2 regions of the Bacillus smithii genome follow, and region 2 is predicted to be linked to the other one. Evidence: a T-box and tRNA genes for the amino acid it is inferred to sense, from the RefSeq annotation. Region 2 holds a T-box; the other holds one or more tRNA genes.
The links. A T-box is a leader RNA that pairs with one kind of tRNA and senses whether it is charged. The one in region 2 lies ahead of thrS (threonine--tRNA ligase), so its partner is inferred to be a tRNA-Thr.

Region 1: it has a tRNA-Thr gene. The T-box ahead of thrS (threonine--tRNA ligase) is inferred to sense a tRNA for this amino acid. The anticodon was not compared.

The regions. Positions count from the first base shown of each region.
Region 1 covers NZ_CP012024.1:167,377-183,231, reverse strand. The annotation lists gene helD (RNA polymerase recycling motor HelD) at 1-1,889, opposite strand, end outside; gene BSM4216_RS00965 (ISL3 family transposase) at 2,358-3,089, shown strand; gene BSM4216_RS15965 (hypothetical protein) at 3,356-3,778, opposite strand; gene glmS (glutamine--fructose-6-phosphate transaminase (isomerizing)) at 5,568-7,370, opposite strand; gene glmM (phosphoglucosamine mutase) at 7,848-9,194, opposite strand; gene BSM4216_RS00940 (CdaR family protein) at 9,235-10,554, opposite strand; gene cdaA (diadenylate cyclase CdaA) at 10,547-11,389, opposite strand; gene BSM4216_RS00930 (anti-sigma factor family protein) at 11,531-12,133, opposite strand; gene sigW (RNA polymerase sigma factor SigW) at 12,153-12,716, opposite strand; gene BSM4216_RS15960 (aspartyl-phosphate phosphatase Spo0E family protein) at 12,882-13,043, shown strand; tRNA gene BSM4216_RS00915 (tRNA-Ala) at 13,400-13,472, opposite strand; tRNA gene BSM4216_RS00910 (tRNA-Gly) at 13,491-13,562, opposite strand; tRNA gene BSM4216_RS00905 (tRNA-Lys) at 13,576-13,648, opposite strand; tRNA gene BSM4216_RS00900 (tRNA-Gln) at 13,692-13,766, opposite strand; tRNA gene BSM4216_RS00895 (tRNA-Tyr) at 13,823-13,907, opposite strand; tRNA gene BSM4216_RS00890 (tRNA-Thr) at 13,913-13,988, opposite strand; tRNA gene BSM4216_RS00885 (tRNA-Val) at 14,000-14,075, opposite strand; tRNA gene BSM4216_RS00880 (tRNA-Glu) at 14,084-14,155, opposite strand; tRNA gene BSM4216_RS00875 (tRNA-Thr) at 14,172-14,244, opposite strand; tRNA gene BSM4216_RS00870 (tRNA-Asn) at 14,246-14,320, opposite strand; rRNA gene rrf (5S ribosomal RNA) at 14,329-14,444, opposite strand; rRNA gene BSM4216_RS00860 (23S ribosomal RNA) at 14,569-15,855, opposite strand, start outside.
Region 2 covers NZ_CP012024.1:1,650,788-1,666,642, forward strand. The annotation lists gene BSM4216_RS17315 (methyl-accepting chemotaxis protein) at 1-929, opposite strand, end outside; partial or broken gene BSM4216_RS17320 (HAMP domain-containing protein) at 903-1,868, opposite strand; partial or broken gene BSM4216_RS07790 (bile acid:sodium symporter family protein) at 2,208-3,169, shown strand; gene BSM4216_RS16710 (RraA family protein) at 3,243-3,407, shown strand; gene BSM4216_RS07795 (2-hydroxyacid dehydrogenase) at 3,425-4,396, shown strand; gene BSM4216_RS07800 (hypothetical protein) at 5,019-5,231, opposite strand; T-box leader at 5,562-5,790, shown strand; partial or broken gene thrS (threonine--tRNA ligase) at 5,770-7,332, shown strand; gene BSM4216_RS07810 (Vga family ABC-F type ribosomal protection protein) at 8,065-9,633, shown strand; gene BSM4216_RS07815 (LysR family transcriptional regulator) at 10,145-11,002, opposite strand; gene BSM4216_RS07820 (NAD-dependent succinate-semialdehyde dehydrogenase) at 11,118-12,542, shown strand; gene BSM4216_RS07825 (FUSC family protein) at 12,587-13,114, shown strand; gene tnpA (IS66 family insertion sequence element accessory protein TnpA) at 13,253-13,573, shown strand; gene tnpB (IS66 family insertion sequence element accessory protein TnpB) at 13,567-13,923, shown strand; gene tnpC (IS66 family transposase) at 13,985-15,562, shown strand; gene BSM4216_RS07845 (M24 family metallopeptidase) at 15,626-15,855, shown strand, end outside.

The DNA.
Region 1 (15,855 bases), 1.5 Mb from region 2:
TCGCCGCCGGGCACGAGTCCGCGCGTAAATTCGACGATCTGTCTTGTGGATCTGTAGCTGCGATTCAAGGTGATCACATCCGTTTCATCCGTTCCGTATAAGTCGGTCAGTGTTTGAAAATCGCCCGTTTCGCTGGCATGGGCGAAGATCGCCTGGTTAAAGTCGCCGAGCACGGTCATCCTTGCCGAGGGAAACAAACATTTCAAATACTCGAATTGAAACGAAGAATAATCTTGTGCTTCGTCTACAAGCACGTGTTTGATCGAGATGTTCGTCTGAAAGCCTTGAATCAGATCTTTCAAGAATAAAAACGGAGTTGCATCTTCATAAAACAGTTTGCCTTCGTCTAGCATTTTCACCGTCAATCGGCAAATATCCTCCCACTCCCCAGGGGTTTCCCCCTCCAACCACAGTTTGATCTGCGTCGGATCGGTGAAAAGCTGCTTGTATATCCCTTTAAAGTCGATGAAACGAAGCGCCCGGATCCGTTTGCGCAACGGCTTCAATTTTTTGCGGACGATCAATTCGCCAATCGCTTCGGTCTCAATCTCATAATTGTCTAACGATTCTCCTTTAAAGCGACGTTTTTTCCGTAAATGAGTGTAAGCTTTATGGTAATCCTCGTTGCTAAGCAGCTCGATTTCTTCTTGTACCCATGGCTTGGTCCGTTCAATTTTCTCCGCTTCATCGATTTGCTTGTTTAGCCATTCCGTCAGCTTTTCAAGTCTGTTGTGAAAGCGGAACGAGGTGTCGCTGCTGTAAAACCTTTCCGCAATTTGTTTGGCGGTGACGATCGGTTTTCCTCTAAATAGAATATCTTTGAATAGCATGCCGGAGGACGCCAGCGACTTCCAGTATCCTTTAATCGCCTCGAAAAAACGAGTTGATGCCTTGAATCGGATGTTCGCCATCCTGGTCCGGTATGAAGGGTCATTTGCTGCAGTCAACACATATTCCAGTTGCTCGTATGGACCCTCGACTTGAAATGCTTTGCTCAGCCGATGGTCCAAGTATTCCTGAAATGTGACCTGTTGCATATTCTCTTCGCCGAGTTCGGGCAACACATTGGACACGTAGCTATTAAACATCGAATTCGGTGAAAATAAAATGATTTGATCGGCCTTCAGCCTGTCCCGGTACTTGTAGAGCAAGTAAGCGATCCGCTGAAGGGCGGCAGATGTCTTGCCGCTGCCAGCGGGGCCTTGCACAATGAGCATCCTCCCGCGATCATGCCGGATAATCCGGTTTTGTTCCATTTGAATAGTAGCCACGATATTGTGCATATGTTTGTCCGTGACTCTGCCAAGCACCTGCTGTAAAATCTCGTCTCCAATGGTGAGACTGGTATCGAACATCGATTGGATAACGCCGTTGCGGATGATATATTGCCATTTTTTCTCCAGCGTGCCGCGAATTACGCCTCCAGGTGTAGCATATTCGGCCGGACCGGGTGCGTAATCGTAGTAGACACTCGAGACCGGCGCCCGCCAGTCGTAGATAAGGATGTTCTCTCCGCTTGTATCCGTGAGCGTGGAAATACCGATATAGATTCGTTCGGCGACGGAATCCCCTTCTTCAGTGAAATCGATCCGTCCGAAATAAGGCACCTCCTGCATGCGGCGCAGCGTGGCCAACCTCTTGAAGGATTGTCTGTGGGTGCTTTGGCTGACGGACAGATTCTGAGCCTGTTGTCTCAAGGCGATGATCGTCTCAAGATAATCGTCGAAAGTATCTGTATTCACCTTGACGTCATCCCAAAAATGTTTGCACGTATCAATCACTTCTTTCCTGCGCCTAAGGGTTTCATCTTCCAGCATGCCGATTTGCTCCGCAATGATCTCCATTATGCTGTCCAATCGTTCTTGCTCCCGCCGAAGTTCTGTATTCAATATCAATCACTCCTTTAAAAAATGAAAAATGGGGATTGACTAAAGAAAAAATATGATATATAATTATAATGGGATATTATAATTATAAAAATAAATAAAATGTGTTTCTAACTTAATTTATCATAATTTCTCAATTTTATCAATGTATTTAACACTACCGCCTCTATGATGTAACAGAACTGACTAAAAAAAGATATCCATATGTACAATTCAGTGAAAGTAAAGTTGGACGAATCATATTTATTGAGAAATCCGTCAGAGAACATATCAAGCATAATCCCGTTATCACCCCATAACAGAGCCTAATAAAAGGGAAGCTAACGCAATAAGTTGGATAGCTTCCCTTTTTATTTTTGGTTCTATACTAAATTTTGGGGTTAAGGATTTTACAGGCAAAATAAAAGCACTTACGAAGATCTCCCTTTAAAATGATAGTTGTCCGACTACATCGAAAGGGAGATTTCGTAAATGCATTCTCATTTTATCACAAAACTGCTTGGGTTAGAAGATGTTGAAATCACTCATGTAGAGGATCAAATCACTCACTTTGAAATCCATATTCAAACGCCTGTAAAAGTTCAAAAATGCCCCTGCTGTCAGAAGGAAACTTCCTCTGTCCATGATGATCGGATTCAAAAGATTCGGGATGTAAAGGTCTTTGAAAAATATTGCTTTCTCATCTTGAGAAAGCGCCGATACAAATGTAAGTCCTGTGGAAAACGGTTCTACGAACCCTATTCTTTTCTAGAGCGTTACCAGCGCCACACGAAACGACTCCTCCAAGCACTTTTGGTTAAAGTGAGGGAGTATAACTTTAAGCAGGTTGCCAAGGAAACAAGACTTGGGCATTCCACCGTCATTCGGCTCTTTGACAAGTACTATTCCTATGACAATAAGGTCCTCCCGAAAGTTCTGGCCATTGATGAATTGAAAGGGACTTCTGAAACGGGCAAGTACCAATGTATCATTGGCGATCCTGTAAACCGAAGGGTTTACGATATCATTCCTAACAGGAATCTATCCACCCTAAAGGAATACTTCCGTACACTTCCAAGGGAGAAAATACAGATGGTGGTCATGGATATGTGGCAGCCCTACAAGACGCTCGCTTTGAAAAGTTTTGATAAACCGATTCTGGTGGTCGATCGATTCCATTATGTTCGGCATAATGTATGGGCATTGGAACGGGTGATGAAATGAAACAGCTGAACTGGGAATATAATTAAAATCGTTCGTTTTTTCTATTTAATTAGCTGAAATAATAAGGGCTGCTTTTAGCTTTGTATATAACATTATAATTAGCAGAAAAGACCGACTCATTAAAAAGACGGTCTTTTTATTCAAAATATTAATCTTCCACTAACGCACCCGTTATTTTAAGTGTAATTCTTCACAATCCGTGTAGTAAATCAAACAAGCAAAAGGCGATACCCTTATTCAAACATCGCCCTCAAAAATTATAGTTTTTAAAAACATGTAAACGAAATAATTCTCCTTGTATCAATACCAAATATCATCCAGGACCAACCATTCCATCTGAAACCAGCAACAGATCTTGGACCTACGAAAACGGGATAAAACCAAAACCCTTCACCATTGTTGAGCCATATAAAAGTATTACGAAACAGGCACAACCTAATTGCTCCTGGATCAACAGCAAATGGTGAAGCACTTGCCTGTTGAGGAATAAATGGTGGAGGAGGAGCAGTTGGAGCTTGTGGAATTTGTGATCCGGGTAGACCTGGCAAACCTGATGGTCCCGGAAACCCAGGTCCTGGTAAACCCGGTAAACCTGATGATCCCGGAAACGAGGGCACTGGTAAACTTGGAAATTGACGCTCCAATTGCTGATCATAATTTATATAGGAGTATACTGTCTGATTATACATTTTAAAGTTCACCACCTTATCTTAAATAACTCTCAAAAGTAATAGTATGTTGTACTGTTCTTTTATGAAGCTTATTCGCAGTCTAAAATACTGCCCATTGGCTTCCGAAAAATATACAATAAGAGGCACCGCCACATGCCCATCTAGCTAACAACAAAGTATAACTTGAAGTTGTCCTCCTAACTAATAACTCAATATTGGTGGTATTCTTAAACTACAGACAAAATTTTTATTCAGAGTGCTGTGATGAATGAGAGGAAAAAAGCCCGGCTTTCCTATAAAAAACTTATTGAAGATAAGCCCCCGGTAGTGGATCATAAAAAAAGGTTGACACATCAACCATTTTTTCTATGAAAGCACCCAATGACGGAAAAAAGAAAATTAGTATAAAGATAATCCTACATAAATCTAAACAATATGGAATTTCAGACAAGTCGATAATATTGTCCAGTGCTTTGATTAAGCAAATCGGATGTTAAAAAGACTCCAACAGGTGGTAGAGCTCCGTTTTTAATTGGAGGTCCAGTCAGTTCTCTATTCGTGGTGGCAATCCAAGAGCCGCTCTCTCCTGCCTGAGGAGAAGGAGCTTTCATAACAAAACGTCCACTTAAGATTAAATGACGAATTCTAATTGCCGCACTATCAAATATTTGTAATTGACCAGAAAACGTTGCATAAGGTGTTTCAAAACTTAGTTGTTTGGTATTTTCATCCCAGGTTCCATGGATAGGGACAGGCGTACCTCGAAAATTGACGATACCGATTACGGTTCTCCCTGAGACCGAGTGAATGTTCAGTCCCCCCTAACAACCGGTCTTCCCGCAATTTCAGTGCTTAATCCCCAGCTTGATTGTGACGGTAAACTCAGTGAAATGTTTTGAGCACTTTGCACATTAATCCCTCCTTTTGTAGTGTATAGGAAATTATATGCAGTTGACGATTATTTGGGTTTGACATCAATTTGGTGATTCATTAGTACTTACCGACAACAAATTAAATAAACCTAAATCGATAGTCCGGAATGTTTATGTTTTTAGAATTTATGCAGGCACAAATTTTTACAAGCAGAGAACACACCATTCGGAACTATGTCCTGAATGTGTATAAATGCAATTTAAATGTAAATTTCCTTTGAATACTTTATACAAAATGTTGAATAAGATTGGATTGAAATTTATGATGGTAAACCGAAAAATGGATTTGTAAAAGAAAGAAAAACTGGAAAATGAATTGGTGATGAAGGTGGAAGTGGTGGTCAAATTTCAGAAAGTAAAATTAATAGATGATGGAAAAAAAGGGGAGGCATGAAAATGAAATTTACCGACCCCAAACATATATATCCCCCTAATAACTTCTCGTATTAACGCTATCCTTTCTAACAAATTATCTACTTACTCATCTTGACAGCGAATTAAAAAACTTTTCTATATTCGATTTAGATCTTTCTCCTAAAAAATATAGCCTCTTTCGTTAAAACGTTAGAGGCATGACATTACTAAAATCGTTACCCGCTTTTTCCTCATTGGTATAAAGAATTTGCACTGAATTTAACTATGTTCCTCATTAGGAAAAAGGTCAAGGAATTCAGGTCTTTCTTTTCCTCCTTCTCCTCTTTCCAATTAATCCTCTTTATGCCTTGCTATACTTGTTTTCAGGTGCTTATTCGGGCTTTTCCTTGCTCTTTTTTGGACATAAAAAACCGAAGGTAGAATACCTTCGGTTTCGAAACGTTATTTTATTTCAGGTTCCAATTTTTCTAGACACTAGGTCACAACGAACAAAACTTATTTTATTCCACCGTTACGCTTTTTGCCAGGTTGCGCGGTTTATCGACATCGCAGTCGCGATGCAGAGCTGCGTAGTAAGCAATAAGCTGTAACGGAACAACAGAGATAAGAGGTGTTAACAAGTCGTGAATTTGCGGAATGACGAAACGGTCTGATTCCATTTCCAGTCCTTTCATGGAAATCACGCAAGGGTTAGCGCCGCGAGCAACGACTTCCTTGACATTTCCGCGTATACTTAAGTTCACGTTTTCTTGTGTAGCCAGTGCGATAACAGGCGTTCCTTCCTCAATTAAGGCAATCGTACCGTGCTTCAGTTCACCGCCGGCAAAACCTTCTGCTTGGATATAAGAAATTTCTTTTAACTTTAAGGCACCTTCCAAGCAGACAAAATAGTCGATAGAACGGCCGATAAAGAAACAATTGCGTGTAGTTGCCAAATATTCCCGAGCGATTCGTTCCATTTCATCTTTGGCATCGCAAAGAATTTCCATTGCGTTGGCTGCGATTCCCAGCTCTTTCACTAGATCAAAATCAACTGCAATATTGCGTGCTTTCGCTGTTACGTTCGCCAAGATAGCAAGTACAGCAATTTGTGCTGTGTACGCTTTTGTCGATGCTACGGCGATTTCCGGACCGGCATGGAGAAGCAATGTATAATCAGCTTCCCGTGACAATGTCGAACCCGGTACGTTGGTAATCGTCAACGCCGGATAGCCCAATTTTTTCGTTTCAACTAAAACGGCACGGCTGTCTGCTGTTTCACCGCTTTGGGAAATGAAAATAAACATCGGTTTTTCAGATAAAAGCGGCATATTGTAGCTAAATTCGCTGGCAACATGAACTTCCACAGGAATTTTTGCCATTTTTTCAATCAATTGTTTTCCAACAAGACCAGCATGGTAGCTCGTACCGGCCGCTATAATATAGAGACGGTCCGATTGATTCAAGGCTTCTACGATTTTAGGATCAATTTCTAATTCCCCGTTTTCGTTTTGGTAAGCTTGAATCAATTTGCGGATAACTAGCGGCTGTTCGTCAATTTCTTTCAACATATAATGAGGGTAAGTACCTTTTTCAATGTCGCTTGCATCAAGTTCAGCTGTAAATGGAGCGCGTTCGATTACTTCTCCATCAAGATTTTTGATCACTGCACGATCTTTTGTTACAATGACCATTTCTTGGTCCATCAATTCTTTAAATTGATTCGTTACTTGAAGCATTGCCATCGCATCAGAAGCGACTACATTAAAGGATTCGCCGATGCCGACAAGAAGCGGGCTTTTATTTTTCGCTACAAAAATCGTATCCGCATTTTGTTCATCCAACACTGCAATTGCATAGGAACCTTTAATTTGTTTCAATGTTTTTCTAATGGCTTCTTCGACTTCCATTCCTTCGTTGACGAACAGTTCAATTAATTGAACAACGACTTCCGTATCCGTATCGCTTTGCAAAGGAACATCTTGCAAATATTGTTGTTTCAATTCTTCATAATTTTCGATTACACCGTTATGAACGATCGTAAAACGGCCTGAAGCACTTTGATGTGGATGGGCGTTCCTTTTGCTTGGCACTCCGTGTGTAGCCCAGCGAGTATGCCCAATTCCGATATTCGCTTTCACACTATTATCCACACTGTTGCGCAGATCGGCAATACGGCCTTTTTCTTTGAACACATGAACGCCTTCGCCATTATTCACAGCAATTCCAGCAGAATCATAGCCTCTATATTCAAGTTTTTCTAGACCTTTTAACAAAATTTCTTTCGCATCTTGATTACCAATATAACCAACAATTCCGCACATGGTGTTCTTCCTCCCTTTAGACAAGGGGGCAAGAAATCGCGGGGGCGTTTCTGCCCCCTTATCTCCGTTTTCAATTTTATCAACATTCGTCAGTACATCCGACTGCTATCTTGAAATCGCATTTCCCTTCCTTTGTCCACCAGGTCGCCCTGATGTTTTAAGAAGAGAATTCACGGCTGTGCGTTCAACCGGGAGGCATCCGCCGAAAACTCGATAAACCTCCTCCTCGTCAACTAAGCCTGTTTTCTCCGCTCTGGGCTTAGTTCGGGCGCTATTATTATCAAATCAACGTGCTAAACCTTGATCCCCCTTTCCTTTTTGGAAACTTATTCAAAACACGTTAATCATACACTATTTTTTTGGATTTCGTCAACTAAAAACATCAAAGATTACGAAGAAATACACATTCTTTATAAAAAATATGCATAAGGAATCAAAATGTTTCCTTATGCATATCATATATCTATATATTATAAATTAATCTAACCCCATTTCTTCTTTTACCACATTGACGATCTTTTCAACATAGCGATTACATTCTTCTTCTGTAGGAGCTTCCGCCATCACTCTGACAAGAGGTTCCGTTCCCGACGGCCGGACAAGGATACGGCCATTTCCTTTCATTTCTTCTTCCGCTTCTTGAATCGCTTTTTTCACCTTTTCATTTTCCAACGCTTTATGTTTATCGGTAACACGGACGTTTACAAGTTTTTGAGGAAATTTTTTCATTTCTGCAGCTAACTCGGATAACGGTTTTTTGGTTAATTTCATAATGTTCACCAGCTGCAGCCCGGTCAAAAGGCCATCCCCCGTTGTATTATAATCAAGGAAAATGATATGTCCCGACTGTTCGCCCCCTAGGTTGTAGTTGTTTTTCTTCATTTCTTCCACAACGTAGCGGTCGCCGACAGCCGTCTGTACACTCTTGATTCCTAACTCTTCCAGTCCTTTATGGAACCCAAGGTTGCTCATAACGGTTGACACAACGGTCGACTGCTTTAAACGGCCTTCTTGTTGTAAATACTTTGCACAGATGTACATGATTTGATCGCCATCGACGATTTGGCCGTTCTCATCCACTGCAATAAGACGATCGCCGTCACCGTCAAAGGCCAAACCTACATCCGCGCCTTTTTCTTTTACGAATTGAGCCAGCGCTTCCGGATGAGTAGACCCTACTCCGTCATTGATATTTAATCCGTTTGGAGACGCACCCATTGTCGACAGATCAGCTTCAAGATCCGCAAACAAATGAGTGGCCAGCGAAGAGGTTGCGCCGTGAGCACAATCCAACGCAATATGTATTCCTTCAAAATCTTCATCCACAGTCTGTTTTAAATACTGAATATATTTTTGCACGCCTTCAAAATAATCCGTTACTTGTCCAAGTTCTTTTCCAATCGGGCGAGGAAGATTGTCTTCATTCGTATCTAAAAGCTTTTCAATTTCCAATTCCTCGTCATCGGAAAGTTTAAAACCGTCCGGACCAAAAAATTTGATGCCATTATCAGCCACTGGATTATGAGAAGCAGAAATCATAACGCCCGCTTGAGCTCCCATTACTTTTGTCAAGAAAGCAACACCCGGAGTGGAGATAACACCTAAACGCATCACTTCCGCTCCAATCGATAACAGACCTGCTACGAGCGCTCCTTCCAGCATGTGGCCGGAAATACGGGTGTCTCGCCCAATTAATACTTTAGGTCGTTTCGCGTTTTTCGTGAGCACATAGCCGCCAAAACGCCCTAATTTGAAAGCTAACTCAGGCGTCAACTCCGAATTAGCCACCCCTCTAACTCCATCCGTACCGAAGTATTTTCCCATTATCTTCATCGCTCCTTTATAAACTATCCATCCAGGTATACTAACGTTTTTTTACCGATAATTGAACGTTTACTTGATCATCCGATAGTTTCCAATCTGTATTGTTGTGTCCGTCTCCTTCAATCTTTAGCTGATGTTCCCCCACTGTCAAACCGGAAAGGTCTATGAACAGGGAAAAATCGTCTTTGCTCAATTTGTCGACGACGCTCTCTTCCCCGGTTACCTCCGCATTTACAGTTGAGGGAGACATCGAATCAAGAACGTAATCATCGCTTAACCCTCGAGTTTCGATCGGGATATCAGCAATCGTTTTCGTTATGACGGAATTCGGTGAATTCGTGTCGTTTGTTTGAGTTTGATTGTCATCAGGCGTAATCTCAGCAGTTCCGTTCTCGTCCTCTTTTGGCTTGGTTCTTTTATCCACTGAAACGACAATTTTTACTTTTTGAGGCGAAACATAATTCAAGCCTTCTTTCAAATGAATTGGAACCTCTTTTACCGTATCCCTTTTTATTTTACTTAAATCTATATTGATTTCCACATTATTTAATTTATCCAACGCCGATTCTTTGCCGTAGACGGTTACTTCTTTTGGATCTATGTCAATATCCTTAATGCTCACGCCTTCCGGAGGATTCCCTATTTCTTTTACAGACACAGGCACTTTTTTATTTGGATTTTTGACTTTTACTGTTACTTCCACCGTCTCGGGATCGACAGCTACATCCAATTTATTCAACTCGCTGTCCAGTACACGCACCCTTGCTTTTCCTGTAAATTCACCATCGATCAGCTCATCGCTGTCAAGGGTTGCTTTCACATACGCAATTTGATTAATTACGTCTTTAGCCCCGGTGATTTCCACTGTTTTAGGACTGACAGACAAACTATCCACTTGGTAGCCGTTCCCCAGCATGCCATCGCTGATTTCCGCTCCCACTTTAAATTCTTTTGTCACTTTTTCTTGAATGGAAACCTCTGCATAAGCAGGTTCAATTTTCACTTTTAATTGATTCGATATATTGTCATATTTTATAGGAACATCATGAGTCCCTACCCCTAGATTGGATAGATCCACATACACTTTAAAATCTTTCAGCGCTTTTGTGGACTGTACAATGCTTTTTGGACCCTCGATCGTTACACTTACTGTTTGTGGGACTCCGGATACCACAAGATTATCCGAATCGTAATATACATCCACCGGCACATCTTCTATCGTCGCAACATTATCGTTAGGAACATTTTCCGTTTTTTTCTTCAAATCCACTTCTTCCACGTTAACTGACATATATAATAATATTGCCAAAAACAGCGCTAAAATTCTCAATACCCAAGGGCTTTCAATCCATCTATCCATTTTTTCGTTTTCCCCTCCAGCTCCACAGAGTCGAGGATCCATGTTTCGATTTTCCCAGGAGCAGTTCTTTTTCCAAAAGTTGTTGGAAGTCTTCTGCAGATAGATCTCGATGCAGCTCTCCATTTTTCGTGACTGAAACGGAGCCTGTCTCCTCTGATACCACGATGGTTAAACTATCGGTCACTTCGCTGATACCGAGGGCAGCCCTGTGTCTAGTTCCTAACTCTTTAGAGATAAAGGGACTTTCAGACAACGGCAGGTAACAAGCAGCAGCTGCAATTTGATTTTTTTGGATAATGACCGCCCCGTCATGTAGTGGTGTATTAGGGATAAAAATGTTAATCAATAATTCGGAGGATACTTTAGAATTTAAAGGGATCCCCGTTTCAATATAATCGGTCATCCCCGTTTCCCTTTCTATGGAAATGAGCGCGCCAATTCTACGCTTAGCCATATAGTTCACCGCTTTGGCCATGGATTCAATGAGATGCATTTGCTCTTCATCTTCTTGTGCTAAACTGCGGCGCGAAAAGAATCTTCCCCGCCCCAGCTGTTCCAGCGCTCGCCTGAGTTCCGGTTGAAAAATGATGATGACGGCTAAAAAACCCCATGTCAAAGCCTGTTCCATCATCCAACTTAAAGTATGAAAGCCAAGGACGCCGCTGAAACCTCGAACAATGATAATGACGAAAATTCCTTTCAGCAGCTGAACAGCTTTTGTTCCACGTATAAGGGTCAGTATTTTGTAAATGACAAACCAAACAAGCAAAATATCTATAATATTGGATAAATAATCCAGTATTGAAAAATTATCAAAATTCCTTAAAAACGGCATATTACATCCTCCAATAATGTAATGAAAAATAGCCGTATAGGGGCCTCTTTCCAATGAATTTATTATATCATACTTCAGACATCGAACTTAAATCAAACAATGGGACAAGATTGGAATTATTTTAAGAGCTTAAGATGCCTTTCACTGCGCTACCAATTCTTTCATATGAAACCAAAGCCATTCAAACATCTGATGAATCTCTTCTATATTCCCGGTCACTTTTCCGGCAGACGCCATGTATTTTTCACCATTAATGACCGTAACATCCCCATCCACTTCTCCCTCAATTCGGATGTCTCCGTTCCGAACAACAAGATCTCCCTTCACTGTTTTCCCTTTTGGAACAATGACCGTATTTCCTTTCACAACAAGATTGGGCTGCTTCGTAAATGAAAACTGTTGATCTTGCTCCCACAAAGCGACAAACGACCCCATCATAAAGACAAAAAATATAGCGCAAGCAGTCAAAAATGGATGGAGATGGAACCATCTCTGCAGTTTTATCGTTCTTTTTTCTTTTGGCAACAGTGATAAAACATTTTCGGTAAAATGCTCAGGAGCTTTCACGCTATTGGAAAGACCCCTCACAAACATAATAGACTGTTTCAATTCTTGAAAATGCTGATGGCAATCTTGGCATTGCTCCAAATGTTCCCTTAGTTTGACAACTTGTTCTTTTGGCAGTTCACCATCTAAATACTCATGCATATAGCGCGTTATTTCTTTTTGGCAGTCTGCGTTCATCTTGTAGCTCATCCCCTCGCTATAATTTGCGCAAATGTTTTCGAAGAGCTTCTCGGCCCCTATGTAATCTTGTTTTTACCGTCCCAACCGGCATATCCAATATTCCTGCGATTTCTTCGACAGATAATTCTTCCATGTATTTTAATATTATGACCGCTCTGTATTTTTCAGGAAGCTTTAAAATCGCTTGCTGAATCGACTCTTGTAATTCCATATGTTCTACTTCTTGCTCCGGCAGGTGGCTGGATGAAGCAATTTGCGAATACAGCGTTAAATTTTCAGATCCTTCTATATCTGCATCTAAATGGTAGTCCGGTTTTTTCTTTCTTATTCGATCAATGCAAAGATTGGTCGTAATTCGATACAGCCAGGTTGAAAATTTTCGATTTTCATCATACCGTCGAATGTTGAGATAAGCACGTAAAAACGCTTCTTGTGCTACATCTTCTGACTCATGCCGATTTCCCAGCATCCGATAACAAAGCTGATACACTTTATCTTTATAAATTTCCACAATCTCTCCAAATGCGTTCTGATCGCCCTTAAGCACTTGCCTTATTTTTTTTCTAATAAAAACATCCATTCACTTGTACCCCCGCTCCAGCGGCAATATATAAATACGAATCAACGAAAAAGAAAGTTTCAAAAATCTTCTCTTCCATCATAACAAATATTGACCTAATCAAGTTTGCACATTTTTGAAAACGGATATGATAATAATAAAAATCAGCAAAAGCGGTGATAGACAATGTCAACAACAGAACATGACTTGCTTCTTCAAATTGAAAACTGCCGAGTTGAAATGATTTCCCAGGCAATGAAAACTTCTTTTGCAAATGATGAAGTGCTTGCATTAAGTGTAAAGCTGGATCAGCTTTTGAATCTGTATGAATCTAAAAGTCCAAAATAAACGCAGCAACCTCGTATGCAGGAGGCTGCTGTCTATGAAATGGACATAAATGCAACCGCTGCTATGGCCGCTTTATATTTGGAAGAGATTTTTTGAATTTCAAGTACAGCAGAATCTTTCCCACTCTTCGAACAATTTTGTTTGTAAACAACATCCGCAATGCGAAAGTTCGTCCAAACGAAAGTCTATTAGATTAAAATCAAGAATATCATTATTTTGTCTTAAAATTAGAAACATTTTCTTCCTACTTAAATTAAGAATCAAATGATAATGTATCTAGAGCTGATCCAAATAGAAAAAGCCTCAAACCTAACGGTTTAAGGCAAAAAACGTAAGCTTCCTATCTGAACTGAAAATGGAGCCTAGCGGGATCGAACCGCTGACCTCCTGCGTGCGATGCAGGCACTCTCCCAGCTGAGCTAAGGCCCCATATCTTCCGGCAAATAGAGCGGAAGACGGGACTCGAACCCGCGACCCCCACCTTGGGAAGGTGGTGTTCTACCACTAAACTACTTCCGCAAATACAAAACAATGAGCCATGGAGGATTCGAACCTCCGACCCTCTGATTAAAAGTCAGATGCTCTACCTACTGAGCTAATGGCTCATCAAAAAACAATAAAAAAATCCTTCAAAAGGATCAACAATAATGGCTGGGCTAGCTGGATTCGAACCAGCGCATGACGGAGTCAAAGTCCGTTGCCTTACCGCTTGGCTATAGCCCAATGATGAATGAACATTATTAGGATATCCAACGATACAAAAACTATTCAAAATTAAATGGTGGAGGGGGACGGATTCGAACCGCCGAACCCTGAGGGAGCGGATTTACAGTCCGCCGCGTTTAGCCACTTCGCTACCCCTCCGCTGCTGGTGCCGGCTGTAGGACTTGAACCCACAACCTACTGATTACAAGTCAGTTGCTCTACCAATTGAGCTAAGCCGGCTTGTTTAAGTATGGTGGAGGTTGACGGGATCGAACCGCCGACCCCTTGCTTGTAAGGCAAGTGCTCTCCCAGCTGAGCTAAACCTCCATTGAGGATGACCCGTACGGGATTCGAACCCGTGTTACCGCCGTGAAAGGGCGGTGTCTTAACCACTTGACCAACGGGCCAAAAAAATCACAGGAAAGCTTCCAACCGGGCTCGAACCGGTGACCTCTTCCTTACCATGGAAGTGCTCTACCTGCTGAGCTATGGAAGCATGGCTCCGCAGGTAGGATTCGAACCTACGACCGATCGGTTAACAGCCGATTGCTCTACCACTGAGCTACTGCGGAACGATATCGCCTGGCGACGTCCTACTCTCGCAAGGGGAATCCCCTCACTACCATCGGCGCTGAAGAGCTTAACTTCCGTGTTCGGGATGGGAACGGGTGTGACCTCTTCGCCATTGTCACCAGACGTTCAAGACAGGTAATATTATAACATAAATTATGCAGATTGCAATAACAAATGGATATTTAGGAAAAAATTATTCCTTCAAAACTAGATAGAAGAAGCAGTTTCACCGATTTCGCGCTTTCTTTTGGTTAAGTCCTCGATCGATTAGTATCCGTCAGCTCCACGTGTCACCACGCTTCCACCTCGGACCTATCTACCTGATCATCTTTCAGGGATCTTACTTTCCGAAGAAATGGGAAATCTCATCTTGAGGGGGGCTTCATGCTTAGATGCTTTCAGCACTTATCCCTTCCGCACATAGCTACCCAGCGATGCCTCTGGCGAGACAACTGGTACACCAGCGGTGCGTCCATCCCGGTCCTCTCGTACTAAGGACAGCTCCTCTCAAATTTCCTGCGCCCGCGACGGATAGGGACCGAACTGTCTCACGACGTTCTGAACCCAGCTCGCGTACCGCTTTAATGGGCGAACAGCCCAACCCTTGGGACCGACTACAGCCCCAGGATGCGATGAGCCGACATCGAGGTGCCAAACCTCCCCGTCGATGTGGACTCTTGGGGGAGATAAGCCTGTTATCCCCGGGGTAGCTTTTATCCGTTGAGCGATGGCCCTTCCATACGGAACCACCGGATCACTAAGCCCGACTTTCGTCCCTGCTCGACTTGTAGGTCTCGCAGTCAAGCTCCCTTCTGCCTTTGCACTCTGCGAATGATTTCCAACCATTCTGAGGGAACCTTTGGGCGCCTCCGTTACCTTTTAGGAGGCGACCGCCCCAGTCAAACTGCCCACCTGACACTGTCTCCCACCCCGATCAGGGGTGCGGGTTAGAATTTCAGTACAGCCAGGGTAGTATCCCACCGGCGCCTCCACCGAAGCTGGCGCTCCGGTTTCCAAGGCTCCTACCTATCCTGTACAAGCTGTACCAAAATTCAATATCAGGCTGCAGTAAAGCTCCACGGGGTCTTTCCGTCCTGTCGCGGGTAACCTGCATCTTCACAGGTACTATAATTTCACCGAGTCTCTCGTTGAGACAGTGCCCAGATCGTTACGCCTTTCGTGCGGGTCAGAACTTACCTGACAAGGAATTTCGCTACCTTAGGACCGTTATAGTTACGGCCGCCGTTTACTGGGGCTTCGGTTCGCACCTTCAAGCAAAGCTTTAAGCGCTCCCCTTAACCTTCCAGCACCGGGCAGGCGTCAGCCCCTATACTTCGCCTTACGGCTTCGCAGAGACCTGTGTTTTTGCTAAACAGTCGCCTGGGCCTATTCACTGCGGCTTCTCGGGGCTATGCACCCCAAAAAGCACCCCTTCTCCCGAAGTTACGGGGTCATTTTGCCGAGTTCCTTAACGAGAGTTCTCTCGCACACCTTAGGATTCTCTCCTCGCCTACCTGTGTCGGTTTGCGGTACG
Region 2 (15,855 bases):
GCTAACTCATTTAATTCTCTAGAAGCTTCGTATAATTGATTGATGGATTCTAATTGTTGTCCAGTGCTTTCTTCTATTTCACGAGTGAAGTTTGAGTTATTTTGTGCAATTGCTTCAAGGTCTTTGACAGATGCCGTAACTTCTTCTGTTCCGGCAGAAATCTCTTGAGATGCGACTGAAACACCTTCGATTTGACTAGAAATTTGGTTTGCAATCTCTTTAATTTTAAAGAAAAGTTCTCCGGTTGTTTGAGCAATTTCGGTTCCTTTTTCTGCTTCAGCTGTTCCATGCTCCATAGCGGAAACAGCGTTGTTGGTTTCATTTTGGATCTCCTCAATGATTTTGGCAATTTTCTCAGTAGAATGGTTAGACTCTTCCGCCAACTTTCTGACCTCTTCCGCTACGACCGCAAACCCTTTACCGTGTTCGCCTGCGCGAGCCGCTTCAATCGCAGCGTTAAGAGCTAATAAATTCGTTTGGCTTGAAATATTGGTAATGACTTCGAGAATACCGGTAATTTCGTTTGAACGTTTTTGTAGCGAAGTGATCACATGACTGGATTGTTTTACAGTGTCATTAATGATTCTCATTTGTGAAATGACTTCATTGATTGCGTCTAGACCATTTATTGCGTAATCTTCCATACGTTTAGATACGGTAGAAACATCTTGAGCTGATTGTGCGATCGTGTTGATTTCAGTCGCGATTTGTTCGATAGCTCCTGCTGATTCTGTCACTGATACTTCTTGTACTTGGATCCCATCGATCATTTGTTTAATGTTATTACTGATGATGACAGAGTGATCTTTCGATTGTTCCGTAACTTTTGATGCTAATTCGGATGATTGTAATAAGGTATCAGAGGTTTGTCTCATTTTCCCAATCATTGATTTTAATTCGGACGCCATTTCATTGAATGCTTCATTCATTTTCCCTAAATCATCTTCTCTGGTAGGAAGTTGAATATCAAGATTTCCGCTTCTCATTTCGTTAATCCCCGTTAATAACTGTTTTAAGGGTTTGAAGCTTCTGCGACTAACCCATACATGAATAAGAATGATCACGATAATGGCAGGTATCAGAATCAACAATGAGTTAAGCAAAAATTTTTCCGTTCCATCCTTCACCATGCTCGCATCCACGTCTACTCCAAAGAACGCCCATACGTTCCCTGTACTGTCTTTAATGGGATAGAGCACGGTCACCCAAGTTCCGAATTGGTCTTCATACACATCCGAAACGGTTATTTTTTTTGTTTTATTTAATTCTTTAATCGGTTTAGCGATCGTTTTCGGTTGTTCATATAAATCACCGACGTTGATTCCGTTTTTTTGTAATCCTTCTTTTATATTTGTGGGTGTCGCAATAATAGCGGATTGATTTTTTTGATTCAGTTTGGTTCCCATTATATATGCTTGGGCAACATTTGGATTGTCACTCGAAATTTTGTCAAAAAAAGCGGTTAATTTTCTTTGGGTTTTACCATTGAAATCTTTTTCGTATGCAGCTTTCTCAACCAGAGAGGGATCAATTTCGTTTCCCCAACGTTGTGCAATATTCGTTGCTTGCTTCTCCATTTCTTTTGTCAATACTTCGTTTTGAATGGATAAACTTGAAAGGATAAGTATGGTTCCGACTAATAGGATGAGTGCTGTGGTTGCAACGATGGATTTTGTTGCAAATGAAAGTTTTTTAAATTGGTTTAAAGATAACTTTCTAAAAATATTCATGTTGAAATCTCCTTTTCTTTTTCTTTTTCTATAGCTTATATCGGTCATTTCAAAGAAAGTTATAGGGATAGAACAATAAAACGTGTTTTTCGTCTGCCAATGAGAATTTGAAAAAATAGGGGGAATAAAGAAATTCATAATCGTAAGAGATAATGCGAAGAATGCCGATAAGTTATTTTGCAGCCTACATTCGTTGCGATAAAGCTATTGTTCTAAAATAATCAATTGTAAGTGGGGATAATGGATAAATCCGAAGGCACCTACAATATGTACTGGACCTTCCTCAATCTTGTATCGATTAAAAGGAGATGCATGCAGAAAAACTAAAAACGTTCTTTGTATGCGACAGTTTTTTTATTATTAAGAAAGCGAAAGTGAAGAAATCGATAGTAAAATTGTAAAATATAAAAAATTCTGATAACATACTATCTAGCTAATTATCAAATCACTAGAAATGAGAATGAGGTGGCTATCATCATGTTATTTATCGAAAAAATTAGTTCTTTTGCAGGGAAAACCTTTACGTTTTGGGTTATTCTTTTTTCCATTATTGCTTATATTTTCCCAGATCATTTCAAATGGATCGGAGCCTATGTCGTTCCGTTGTTAGGAATTGTCATGTTCGGGATGGGACTCACATTATCCGCAGCTGATTTTAAAGAAGTATTTCGTCGGCCAAAATATGTAGCGTTAGGTGTTAGTGCCACTACATTATCATGCCGGGATTGGCTTTCTTATTGGCCTGGGGATTAAATCTGCCGCCGGAAGTGGCTGTTGGCGTCATCTTGGTAGGATGCTGTCCAAGTGGAACGGCATCGAATGTGATGGTGTTTCTAGCAAGAGGGGATGTGGCCCTCGCTGTGTCGATCGCATCGGTTTCAACCATTCTAGCACCGATTGTTACTCCGTTGCTTATTTTGCTACTGGCAAGCAAGTGGGTAGACATCAATATGTGGTCATTATTCGTCTCTATTATTCAAGTGGTGATTATTCCATTGGCACTCGGATTTGTCATTAGGAAATTCTTTGGCAAGCAGGCGGAAGCAAGTGCAAAGGCGCTGCCGCTAGTATCTACCATTGCGATCGTTATGATTGTAGCAGGTGTAGTAGCAGGCAGTCACGATAAGCTGGCCACCACAGGTCCGCTCATTTTTGCTGTCGTTATCTTGCATAATGTGCTCGGCTTTTTGCTGGGATTTTTGCTTGCTCGTCTATTCGGAATGGATTTAGCCAAACAAAAGGCTGTGGCGATGGAAGTAGGAATGCAAAATTCGGGATTGGGTGTCGCCATTGCAACCGTTAATTTTTCGCCAATAGCGGCTGTGCCTAGTGCGATTTTTAGCGTCTGGCATAACATCTCCGGTTCCATTCTCGCAACGATTTTCAGACGCATGGGAGAGAAAAAAGAACAAATATCAGAATTAACAATAAGTAAGTAAACATTTTTTCTATTCATTTGCGAAAGAACGTCAACCGGGAGATCTTATTGTAGGAGATGAGGATGGTCTCATAGTGGTCCCGGCAGAGGAGGCGGCAGAGATTCTGAATAAAGTAAAAACACAGTCTCAAAAAGAGAAAGAGATTTTTCAATCCATAGAAGAAGGAACCGTAGACAGAAGCTGGATGGATATTGCCTTAAAAGAAAAAGGCTGTGAAATTTACGATACATCTTTATGAAATGATGGAGGTAGTCAATGAAACCGAAAGTTTATATCACGAGGAGAATTCCTGAACCATTCATAAACCGGTTAAGTCTTATTTGCGATGTGCGAATGTGGGAAAAAGAAGACATCCCTGTACCGTATGAGATTTTAAAAAATGAAATAGAAGATATTGACGGTTTATTGTGCATGTTAACAGACAATATAGATGATTCGCTCATAAGAAAAGCAAAAAGGCTTAAAATCATTGCTAATATGGCCGTCGGTTATAATAATATCGATATTAACAGCGCAACCAATCATGGTATTATGGTCACTAATACACCGGACGTTTTAACAGAGACGACAGCGGATTTAACGTTTGGCCTATTGATCGCAACAGCACGTCGTCTCATCGAGGCATCTGATTATTTAAAAAATGGGAATTGGAAAACATGGTCTCTCATGCAATTAACAGGGCAAGATGTATATGGATCCACTTTAGGTATCATCGGATTAGGACGGATTGGAGAAGCTTTAGCGAAGAGAGCAAAAGGTTTTGACATGGAAATTTACTATTTTAACAGAAGGCGTAAATATGAAAAAGAAGAGGAATTAGGGGTTCAATATGCTCCGCTTGAAAAGCTTCTAAAAATATCGGATTTCGTTTGTATTATGACTCCTTACACACCCGAAACAAAAAATTTAATCGACTATGAACAACTTTCTTTGATGAAAAAGAACGCTATCCTTATCAATACGGCAAGAGGCGGAATTGTGAATGAAACAGCTTTGTACCACGTTTTAAAAAATGGGGGAATTGCGGGAGCAGGGTTAGATGTCTTTGAAGAGGAGCCCGTATCTTTAGATAATCCTCTATTAACTTTACCGAATGTCGTCGCCCTTCCGCATATAGGCAGCGCCAGTACTGCGACCAGAATGAAAATGGCTGATCTTGCCGTAACGAATTTAATAGCCGGTGTTCAAAACGAAAAACCTAAAAATCTGGTAAATTGTATACGGTAAAAATGAATCGCCACTTACGATGGAAGTGGTGATTCATACATATTTTCATAATTAAAATGTGGATCCAATCTTTCGGATCCGTTTTTTTGTGATGATAAAAATGGAAAACAAAGCATATAATAAACAAAATGATGAATGAAAGCAGGCGGATACATGCTAAAAATGATTGACTTGTATAGGAAGCATTTAAGTGGCGAAACGTTTAAGGGGCTAAGCGAAATGAATTTGGATCATTTTCCCATTAAAAATCCTGCCGATCTTGCCGGGTCATCGCTAGTATTACAGCATATCGTTAAAAAACATTTGATGCTACGCCAATCATGAAAGGCACAAAAACAAAACAACCCGCTATGGAAGCGGGGCCAAGGTTTCATCATTTTAACGACTATTGATAATTTTTTTGACCAAAGGATCATTTTTATCGACCCGGACAAGTTTGATTGTGCTACTCATAACATAACCTGTTTTTTTGCTGGCAGACGCCCTCTGCAATTTTCGTGCTGCACGTTCATTTACTGCCTTTGTACTGATTGGAGCTGTAGTTGACATAGACATCACACTCTTTTCTTTAATGTTGCGCGATAAATTATAAAGCGTAAAGAATTGCGGATACTCTTTTTCTTCAATTCTCCTTTGTCAATGCCACCATATATTCGATATTCTCAATGTTCCTTCCGACAACATTGTGTAACAGCAAAAACAAGGACCGGTCTAAAATATCGAAAGCATAAGTATAGCTGCTGACGACTGTCACATATTCTTCATCGTTATAAGAGAATGAGTAAACGAGATAATTCTTTTTAAATAGGTTGTCTTGATTCTCTTTGTTACGCACAGCGGTTTCCCCGGTTTCTTCAGATTCTTCATTATTTCTTTATCATAACAATAGCTCGTAACGGCCAAAAAAATAAACCGTTATCCCTTCATTACGGAGAAGCTGAAGCGTATGAGTTTATAGAAGCATGAAAATAGTTTTAAGAAGAAAATTAGATCGGCGGCATCGATGGACGATCGAAAATAACCACTAAATACGGAGTAAGAAAATTTCTAAGTGAACGTGATGACGCTTCTTTTAAGTAAAATTTATAGGCTTCCAATCGAACACAAACAATTTTAATGTATATTGACTAAGAAACGATCATCCTATATAATCGTGACAAATTTAGTAAATGCTATGAAAAGGACATGAGTTTTTCTTAACGGTTCACAGAGAGGGAAGGGTAGCTGGAAACTTCCTAATGCTGCAGAAAAACTTACCCCCTTGGAGCAGTATTGGTGAAATCATAGTAATCAATACCGTCGTTGCTACGTTACAGCAAAATGAGCCGTCACTTTTGAATGGTGATGGGAAGTTGGGTGGAACCACGGGTATAGAACGCACGCTCGTCCCTTCGGAAAATCTTGAGATTCAACGTGTAGAAATATCATGCGAAGAGGCCAAAAAAATCTTTGCCGACGATCCTTTAAAACTAGAACTGCTAGAAGATATTCCACTAGACGACGTTGTGACAGTCTATCGTCAAGGGGAATTCGTTGATTTGTGCCGCGGACCACATTTGCCATCTACTCGATTCATTAAAGCATTTAAATTAACTCATGTATCAGGTATTTATTGGCGTGGTGATAAAAACAATAAAATGATTCAACGTATTTATGGTGTAGCTTTTGCTTCAAAAAAAGATTTAGATGATTATTTTCATTTTGTCGATGAAGCACAAAAAAGAAATCATCGTAAATTAGGCAATAAATTGGAATTATTTATGTTTTCCGAGGAAGCACCTGGAATGCCATTTTATTTGCCAAATGGTCAAATCATTCGAAATGAATTAGAGTCCTTTTTAAGAGAGCTGCAACATTCATATGATTATAAGGAAGTCCGTACGCCCATTATGATGAATCGGCGATTATGGGAGCGCTCCGGACATTGGGATCACTATAAAGAAAATATGTATTTTTCCGAAGTGGACAATCAAAGTTTTGCTTTAAAGCCAATGAATTGCCCTGGACATATGCTTATTTATAAAGATAAGCTTCATTCCTATCGAGACCTGCCGATTCGAATGGCAGAGTTTGGGCAAGTCCATCGTCACGAATTCAGTGGTTCACTAAACGGCATGTTGCGGGTGCGCTCATTCTGTCAAGATGATGCCCACATATTTGCAAAACCGGAACAAATAGAGGAAGAAATGACATCCGTATTAAAATTAATTGATTATGTTTACAGCACTTTTGGTTTTGAATATGAAATTGAGCTTTCTACAAGACCAGATGATTACATGGGCAGTGATGAATTATGGGATAGAGCAGAAGATGCTTTAAAGAATGTTTTGAAGAAACTTAACTATGAATATAAGATCAACGAAGGAGACGGCGCTTTTTATGGGCCAAAAATTGATATTCATATTAAAGATGCTCTGAAAAGGAGTCATCAATGTGCCACAGTTCAGCTGGATTTTCAATTACCTCAAAAATTTGATTTAACTTATATAGATGAGCAGCAGAATAAAATCCACCCAGTTGTGATTCATCGTGCTGTCTTTGGATCCATCGACCGTTTCCTCGGTATTCTAATTGAACATTTTGGAGGTGCCTTCCCTACTTGGCTGTCACCAGTTCAAGTAAAAGTCATCACTGTATCCAACATTCATAAAGCGTATGCAGAAGAAATTACACTGCGATTAAAACAGGAAGGAATAAGAGTTGAACTTGATTTGCGTGATGAGAAATTCGGCTATAAAATGAGAGAAGCCCAAATGAAGAAAATTCCATATATTTTAATCCTGGGCGATCATGAACGTAAAAGTCAATCCATTCATGTTAGAAAATATGGAAAAGAGGAATCAAAGGAAATGAAGCTGGAGGAGTTTATCTCTCGTTTAAAAAATGCCATCAAAAATAGATGCCTTGATAATAGAAAGGGAAACACTGAAATTTAAGTTCTATTGAGAAATTTCCGAATCATCGCTTATTATAAAATATTCTGCGATATTTTATGTAAACTTAGATAAGGATTTATTTCTGCGTTGTTCTTAATCCAAAATATCGGCTGACAAAGATGATTTCTGCTATCCAAAAAATTTTTAAAACGATAGACGATTTTTTTATCCATTATCAAAGTTACAAATCCTAATGGAGCTATTCCGAGAAAATTAGTGCTGGAACTATCTAACCGCCACCTGTTGTGAAGCCAGCTTCAAAGTGAGCTAAACTTGATTTCTCATAATCTTTCATTGGTTGTCTACGAACATTTGTTTCTGTAAAGTCGTTAGGCTTAACAGATTGACCGTGTTGATGAAAGAGTTTTTTGGTGGTTTTTTGAATTTAAATTTATAAAAAGGTTTTTTATTTACACTTGCCATTTGACAATTCTAAATGTATCGTTTAGATTGTAATCAAAATAAAAGATCGGAAGGGTGAACCAACTAAATGATTTTCTAATCCTATTCACGAAGGTCAACAATTAAAGGCTATATTAGCAGAAAAATCTCCGCTTCATTTTCATTTATGAGACCTTTAATTGTCGTTTTTCAGAATAGGATTGGACTTTCATAGGTTGGATCTAAAGGATCGTTTCTTTTGGTGTGCCCTATGATTTTGTGCCTCCTATTCTGAATGGATATAGGAGGCATTTTTTTGTCTCCTAAACTCGGGTACAAGGAGATGTTGATATGCTTTTATTAAAAGCTCACCATGTAAAGCACTATGTACAGGATCGTTTATTGATAGATGCGGATCCATTGCAAATTCATCAAAATGATCGAATTGGATTAGTTGGTCGAAATGGCAGCGGGAAAACGACGTTGCTTCAAATTCTGGCTAAAAAGATTTCTCCAGAAGAAGGGGTCGTTATTCAACATACTCGATGTGAACTTTTACCGCAGTTTAAACGAACAGATACAACCAAAAGTGGTGGTGAAGTGACGCAAGAATATATTCAAAAAGCTCTTGTTAAAGATCCGGGACTTTTACTTGCAGACGAACCAACAACAAATCTTGATACAGACCATATTGAATGGTTAGAAAAGAAGCTGAGAGAGTGGCAGGGGGCATTTATCATTGTTTCGCATGATCGTGAATTTTTGGATGCTCTTTGTACAACCATATGGGAAATCAATGAAGGAAAGATAAAAGAGTATGCAGGCAACTACAGCGATTACGTAAAACAAAAAGAAGCAGAGAAACATCAAGAACAATTAGCTTATGAAAAATATGTGAAAAAGAAAAAGCAGTTGGAAGAAGCATTAAAATTAAAAGAGAAAAAAGCGGAAAGAGCAACGAAGACGCCAAAAAGAGTCAGTGAATCGGAAGTAAGAGGGACAAAGCCATACTTTGCCAAAAAGCAAAAGAAACTGCAAAAAACAGCGAAAGCCATTCAAACGAGATTAGAAAAACTTGAAAAGGCAGAAAATGTGAAAGAACTCCCACCAATTAAGATGAACTTGCCGAATGCAGAAACGTTTAAAAATCGGATTATCTTTCGTGTAGCAGATGTAACGGGTATGATTGGAGAACGTGTGCTTTGGAGCCGTGCAAATTTTCAGGTTCGAGGTGGTGACAAATTAGCGATTATTGGTCCAAATGGAAGCGGGAAAACGACGTTAGTAAAAAAGATCGTCAACCAAGAGCCAGGCATCATGATTTCTCCTTCTGTTAAAATGGGCTATTTTAGCCAAAATTTAAATATATTGAATGTGGAAAAATCTATTATAGAGAATGTCCAATCCTCTTCAAAGCAAGATGAAACGCTTATTCGGACGGTCCTTGCAAGAATGCATTTTTTCAATGAAGATGTTTATAAGCCTGTAAGGGTTTTGAGTGGCGGAGAGCGAGTAAAAGTGGCACTAGCAAAACTATTTTTAAGTGACATTAATACGTTGATTTTAGATGAACCGACGAATTTTCTTGATACAGAATCTGTTGAAGCATTAGAGTCACTTCTAAAAGAATATGAAGGAAGCGTGATCTTCGTTTCACACGATCGCCGATTCATTGAGAATATCGCAACACGAATATTGGTCATTCGTAATCAAAAGATAGAATTATTTGAAGGAACCTTTCAGCAATATAAACATGTTCAACCACAAAAAACTCGAGACAGCAAAAAAGATCAACGTCTCTTACTCGAAACGAAAATTTCAGAAGTGCTAAGCCGCTTAAGTATTGAACCGTCTAAAGAATTAGAAATAGAATTTCAAAAACTTTTAAAAGAAAAAAGGGAATTGGACATAAATAAATAATTTTGAATATTGATTTTATAATAAAATTTTGTAATAGTTAAATTTACATCAACTGTTAAGCCCCCATAAGCTAATGAAGGGGGCTTTGTTTTTGATATAAAAAACATTTAGACCGTGCAGAAACGGTGATCTATTCCTGAGGTAAAAATGCGCTATTTAAGTTTGAAATGACGGTTTTAATCCATTATTCCAAAAACAAACCATCTTAGCTTTTATAATGCAAGAAATTCTCCAAATGTAATTAGATATTGAACGAAGCATCGAACATGTATTATGGTCATTCCCCTAAGCTTCATTTAAATACATTGAAAAGAAGGGTAGGAAAGAGGAAGTTGAAAAAAGCAATTATTTTTGATATGGATGGTACATTATTTCAGAATTCGTCATCCGATCTTGCACATAATAGAGCCTCTTAGATTATGTGTACAAGCAAAAAATCAAAATTCCAAAATCATATTCTTTCTTTAACAATCTATTAAAGTTCTTGGTTCTTCTGTTCGACCGAAGCAGATTATTCATGAAAGAATAAGGTAAATAGCAACTTTCCTATAGCAGGATTTCGTGCAATGAGTGAGATCTGTCTCTTGATGTTGAAATCGGCAATCGGAAGAACCTTAATAACGGATCGATCAATATTATAGGTAAAAATTTCCGGTAGTATAGATATGCCTAAATTGGCTGAAATAAACCCGATAATACTTTGACCAAAGTCAATTTCAAAAGAAATATTCGGTTGAGAATGATGAAGTCTATAGGCTTCTTCTATTAACATACGAACATCGCATGAAGAAGGGAGAACAACGAGGGGTTCATCCTTGAAGTCATTAAAATAAATGACATCTTCATGCTTAGCCAGTGGATGGAGATGATTGACAAACAAATAAAAAGGTTCTTTAAAAAGAGGTTTAGACCAATATGAATGTTGAATTTCTCGATCATCTAGCAGTGCTGCATCAATGTCCCCGGTATGTAGGTAATTGAAAATATCATAATAATGATAAAAAATTTTAATATTCACTTCCCGGTCGTTCTCCTTAGCTGTAGCTAATTTATATGGGAGATAAAAGCTGGAAATACTCGGCCACGTTCCAATTTTAATTTCTGAAGTTTTTTGTGTTGATAGAATCTTTTTTTGTATAGAACGAATTTTATGTAAGACAGGTTCAATTTCTTTAAATAAAATATCCCCGGCTTCTGTTAGTTCTACTCCTTTGGCAGAACGTGTAAATAATGTTGCTCCTAAATCTTCTTCTAGTTTTCTAATTTGCTTGCTTAATGCTGGTTGTGTCATATGAAGTTGTTCACTAGCTTTTGTTAAACTTTTTGTCTTCGCTGTAACCAAGAAAGCCTCTAGCCACTCTGTTCTCATTTTGATCCCTCATAACTTTTTGTTATATCCCTAGTATATAAAGGAAGTACTCCTAATGCAAAAATCATGATAGTCTTTGGATGAGTTCAAAACAACATCTAAGGAGGACAATCCTATGTATCCAAACAAAATGTATATAGATGGACAGTGGGTGGATGCAAAAGAAACCATTGATGTCATCAATCCAGCTACAAAGGAGATCATCGGCACTATTCCCAACGGTGGTAAAAAAGAAGCAAAAATGGCAATAGATGCGGCATACTCTGCCTTCAAGGAGTGGTCTAAAAAGACTGCCGAAGAGCGCAGTCAACTTTTATTAAAATGGCATTGCTTAATTGAAGAACATACGGACGAACTAGCGGAAATCATAACAACTGAACTAGGAAAACCTCTTTCCGAAGCAAAAGGAGAAATTTTTTATGCCAATAGCTATATCTCTTGGTTTGCTGAAGAAGCAAAACGAATTTATGGCGAAACGATTCCGGCATCTTCTCCCAATAAACGTATTATAGTCAAAAAACAGCCTGTAGGTGTTGTTGCAGCCATCACTCCATGGAATTTTCCGGCAGCCATGATTACACGAAAAATTGCACCAGCTCTTGCTGCTGGTTGTACAACCGTTTTGAAACCATCTGAAGAGACGCCTTTCACTGCTTTGAAATTGGCAGAACTCGCTGAGCAAGCCGGGATTCCAAAGGGTGTCATAAATATTGTAACAGGCGATGCAGAACCGATTGTGGATGTTTGGCAAAAAGATGAACGTGTACGCAAGCTCACTTTTACCGGTTCTACACGCGTAGGGAAAATTTTAATGCGCGGGGCCGCTGACACTGTGAAAAAAATATCTCTCGAATTAGGAGGGCATGCTCCGTTCATCGTAACAGCTAATGCAGATATAGAGAAAGCTTTAGAGGGGGTTATGGCGTCTAAATTTAGAAATGCCGGCCAAACCTGTGTATGTGCAAACCGTATTTTTGTTGAAGAAGGAATCGCTGAAGAATTTTCTAATAAACTAGCAGAAAAAGTGTCAAAATTGAAAGTGGGTAATGGATTTGAAGAGGGTGTAGATATAGGTCCACTCATTAATGAAGCAGCCGTTCGGAAAGTAAAGGCACAAATTGAAGATGCAAAACAAAAAGGAGCTAAAATCCTTGTAGGAGGTAACTCCATAAAAGAAGAAGAAGGCTTTTTTATGGAACCAACTGTTATTATGAATGCTACTGACGATATGTACTGCATGCATGAGGAAACATTCGGGCCGCTTGCTCCTATCACAACATTTAAAACAGTAGAAGAAGCTATTGAACGTGCTAATAATAGTCCTTATGGATTGGCTGCTTACGTATTTACAGAGAATATTCAAGAAGCAGTTTATATAACAGAGGCATTAGAATATGGAATTATTGGTTTAAATGATGGTTCTCCTTCGGCCGCCCAAGCACCATTCGGTGGATTTAAAGAGAGTGGGATCGGTCGTGAAGGAAGCCATTATGGAATTGAAGACTATCTAGAAATTAAGTATATTTCACTTGGATTGTAATTGTGCCTCATAATAACAAAAAGGATCATAACGGGGAAATATCGATGAACACCAAAGTGTTTATAAAGCATCTTAGCAGAGAACTAAATCGTGCAGGCATCACCTTACAGACTTTTAAAATATCACTAGCAGCAGGAATTTCATGGTGGCTGGCGACTTTCATTACTCCCCATTTCTATCCTTATATCGCTCCGTTAACAGCCGTTTTAATTACCAATACGACTTTTGAAAAGGCTGTAACCAAAGCGATTCATCGTTTCTTAGGGGTTGTAGGTGGAGTGGCATGCAGTCTGATTGTCTCTCAGTGGATCATGCCTTCAGGAATGGCCGCTTTTCTAAGTATTTTTATAGGGATGGCAATGGCGAAAACTCTTAAACTTCATCAAGACAGCATCTCACAAATAGGCGTAACTGTCGTAATGGTTTTGGCTTTTTTGCATTCGGGAGGTTATGAATGGGCCCGCATCATGGAGACAGTCATAGGATCAGTCGTTGCCATTTTTGTCACGATTCTATTACCTAACAGGAAAGCTGGTCATGAAGATACCCTTGACCTCGGCAAAGCAACGTAATATGTTGTTTTTTATGTTTATTATGTCTGTATTTCATTCAATTACTCGAAAAAGGTAAGCGTCAAATCTTGGACACCTTCTTGATGTGCTAATTTCATGAGATAATCTCCTCAAGATGAAATTGAAGGAGGTTTTTTTATGCCTAAGAATCCTGAATTACGAAAGGTTTGGGAACAACGAATCGCTGACTATCGTAAAAGCGGTCAAACTCAAGTAAACTGGTGCAAGGAAAATCAATGGAGTATTCACCAGTTTAAATACTGGTTAAGAAAAATTGAAAATCCAATAAAAAATCAAGGAAAGTCTACAAAATGGGCATCCGTTACCCTAGAAGATCATTCACAAACAGTTGAAAATTCATTACGGATTGAAATTAGTGGGATTTCAATTGAAGTAAAACCTGGTTTCGATCCGGCCTTTCTTTCAGAAGTGGTTAGGACGTTGAAATCAACATGTTAGTTGGTACAAGAGCTGAACGAGTTTACTTGGCAAAAGGAAGTACTGATTTGAGAAAATCCATTGATGGATTAGCTGCTTTGGTGAAAGAGGGATTTGATTTAGATCCCTTTTCATCAAGCTATTTTGTGTTCTGTAATCGAAAGCGAGATAAATTAAAAATTCTTCACTGGGACTATAATGGTTTTTGGCTTTATTATCGTCGATTGGAAAAAGGAAAATTTCAATGGCCAAATGAAAATGACACTGGAACGATACAAATTAGTTATCGGCAATTACGCTGGTTATTGGATGGCCTTGCAATGGAGCAAAAGAAAGCACACCCAGAAGTAAAGGCTAGAACAGTTATATGAATTTTTTACTTTTAACAAAAACCTTGGAGGAAAATAGCTAAAACCGTCGAATTATTACTACATGATGAAAAATTTAAAGAATCCTACCCAAAACCCATTTGAATTAATTGAAAAACTTCAACAGCAAATCGTTGAATTGACGGCGAAATTACGATGGTATGAAGAACAGTATCGTCTTAGTCAAAAACGAAAATTTGGCTCTTCAAGCGAAAAAACAAATCCTAATCAATTAGAACTACCTTTATTCAATGAAGCAGAGGTAGAGTCTAATGTAAAAGCCGAAGAGCCAACTGTTGAAACAATTACATATCGTCGTAAAAAGAAACGTGGTCAACGTCAAGCTACGTTTGAAAACCTGCCTATGGAAACGATTGAATATCGTTTACCCGAAGAAGAGCAGGTCTGTTCGTGTTGCGGTGAAAAAACACACGAAATGAGCACAGAAGTACGACAAGAATTAGTGATTATTCCGGCTCAAGTCAAAGTTTTAAAACACGTTCGATATGTCTATGGATGCCGTCATTGTGAGCGTAATGAAATAGAGACACCAATCGTTACAGCACCTGCCCCAAAATCTGTGTATCCAAAAAGTTTAGCTTCACCGTCAAGCATGGCATATATTATGAATCAAAAATATGTAGAGGGGCTACCTCTATATCGCCAAGAACAACAGTTCAAACGATTAGGTGTGATCTTATCCAGGCAAACCATGGCCAATTGGATGCTTTATGGTGCCGAAAAATGGCTTGCGCCAATTTATCAACGAATGAAAGAGCATCTCCTCTCTAAAGACATTCTACATGCGGATGAAACAACTGTTCAGGTTTTACATGAACCTGGAAGGTCAAGTACATCGAAATCTTACATGTGGCTTTATCGGACTGGAAGAGAGGATCCACCACTTGTCCTTTATGACTATCAGGAAACTAGAGCAGGAGAACATGCCAAAGAATTCCTAAAAGGGTTTAAAGGATACCTGCATGTCGATGGATATGCAGGATACCATAAGGTATCCGGCGTAACATTAGTTGGATGTTGGGCTCATGCCCGCAGAAAGTTCGATGAGGCTTTAAACGTACTTCCTGAATCCAAACGTCATTCAGCAGTCACAGTTCGGGAAGGACTCAATTTCTGTAATCAGCTATTTGCCATCGAGCGTGATTTGAAAGAATGTACACCAGAAGAACGATATAAAAAACGACTTAAACACAGCCAACCATTGTTGGAGGCTTTTTCAGCATGGCTAAAAACAGAGAAAAGCAATGTTTTACCAAAGAGTCTATTAGGTCAAGCCATTACATACTGCCTCAACCAATGGGAAAAACTCGTGGCATTTTTAGAGGATGGACGTTTAGAAATCGATAATAATCGAAGTGAACGATCCATTAAACCATTTGTGATCGGTAGGAAGAACTGGATTTTTAGCAATACTCCGAAAGGAGCTAAGGCCAGCTCAATCATTTACAGTATTGTGGAGACAGCAAAAGAGAATAAATTAAATCCATTTTATTATCTTCGCTACTTATTTGAAAGGCTTCCCAATATGGATATAAGCAATATGGATGAGCTTGATCAACTACTTCCTTGGTCCAAAACAATTCCTTTGAATTGTCGGGTTTTTAATAACTTATCACAATAATAGTATTTAATCCCTATCATTAAAAGGTGGGGATTATTTTACGCTTACTTTTATAGGGAGTATATGAATGGAGTTGAGCTTACTCACGAAGAAAGAAGGCTTAAGGAACTATCTGATCTTACTCACAGCGCTACTAGTGCACGAGAGGCCTTATCATCTTTGTTAAGAGAACTAGGATTAGCAAAATCAAGATTAGGGATCGATGAAGATGGCATGACAATGGCTTGTTTAAGTCATATTAAAAGTAGATTTCCAGGTATAGAATTTATATTTTTTTCTAACAAAATTAGGCA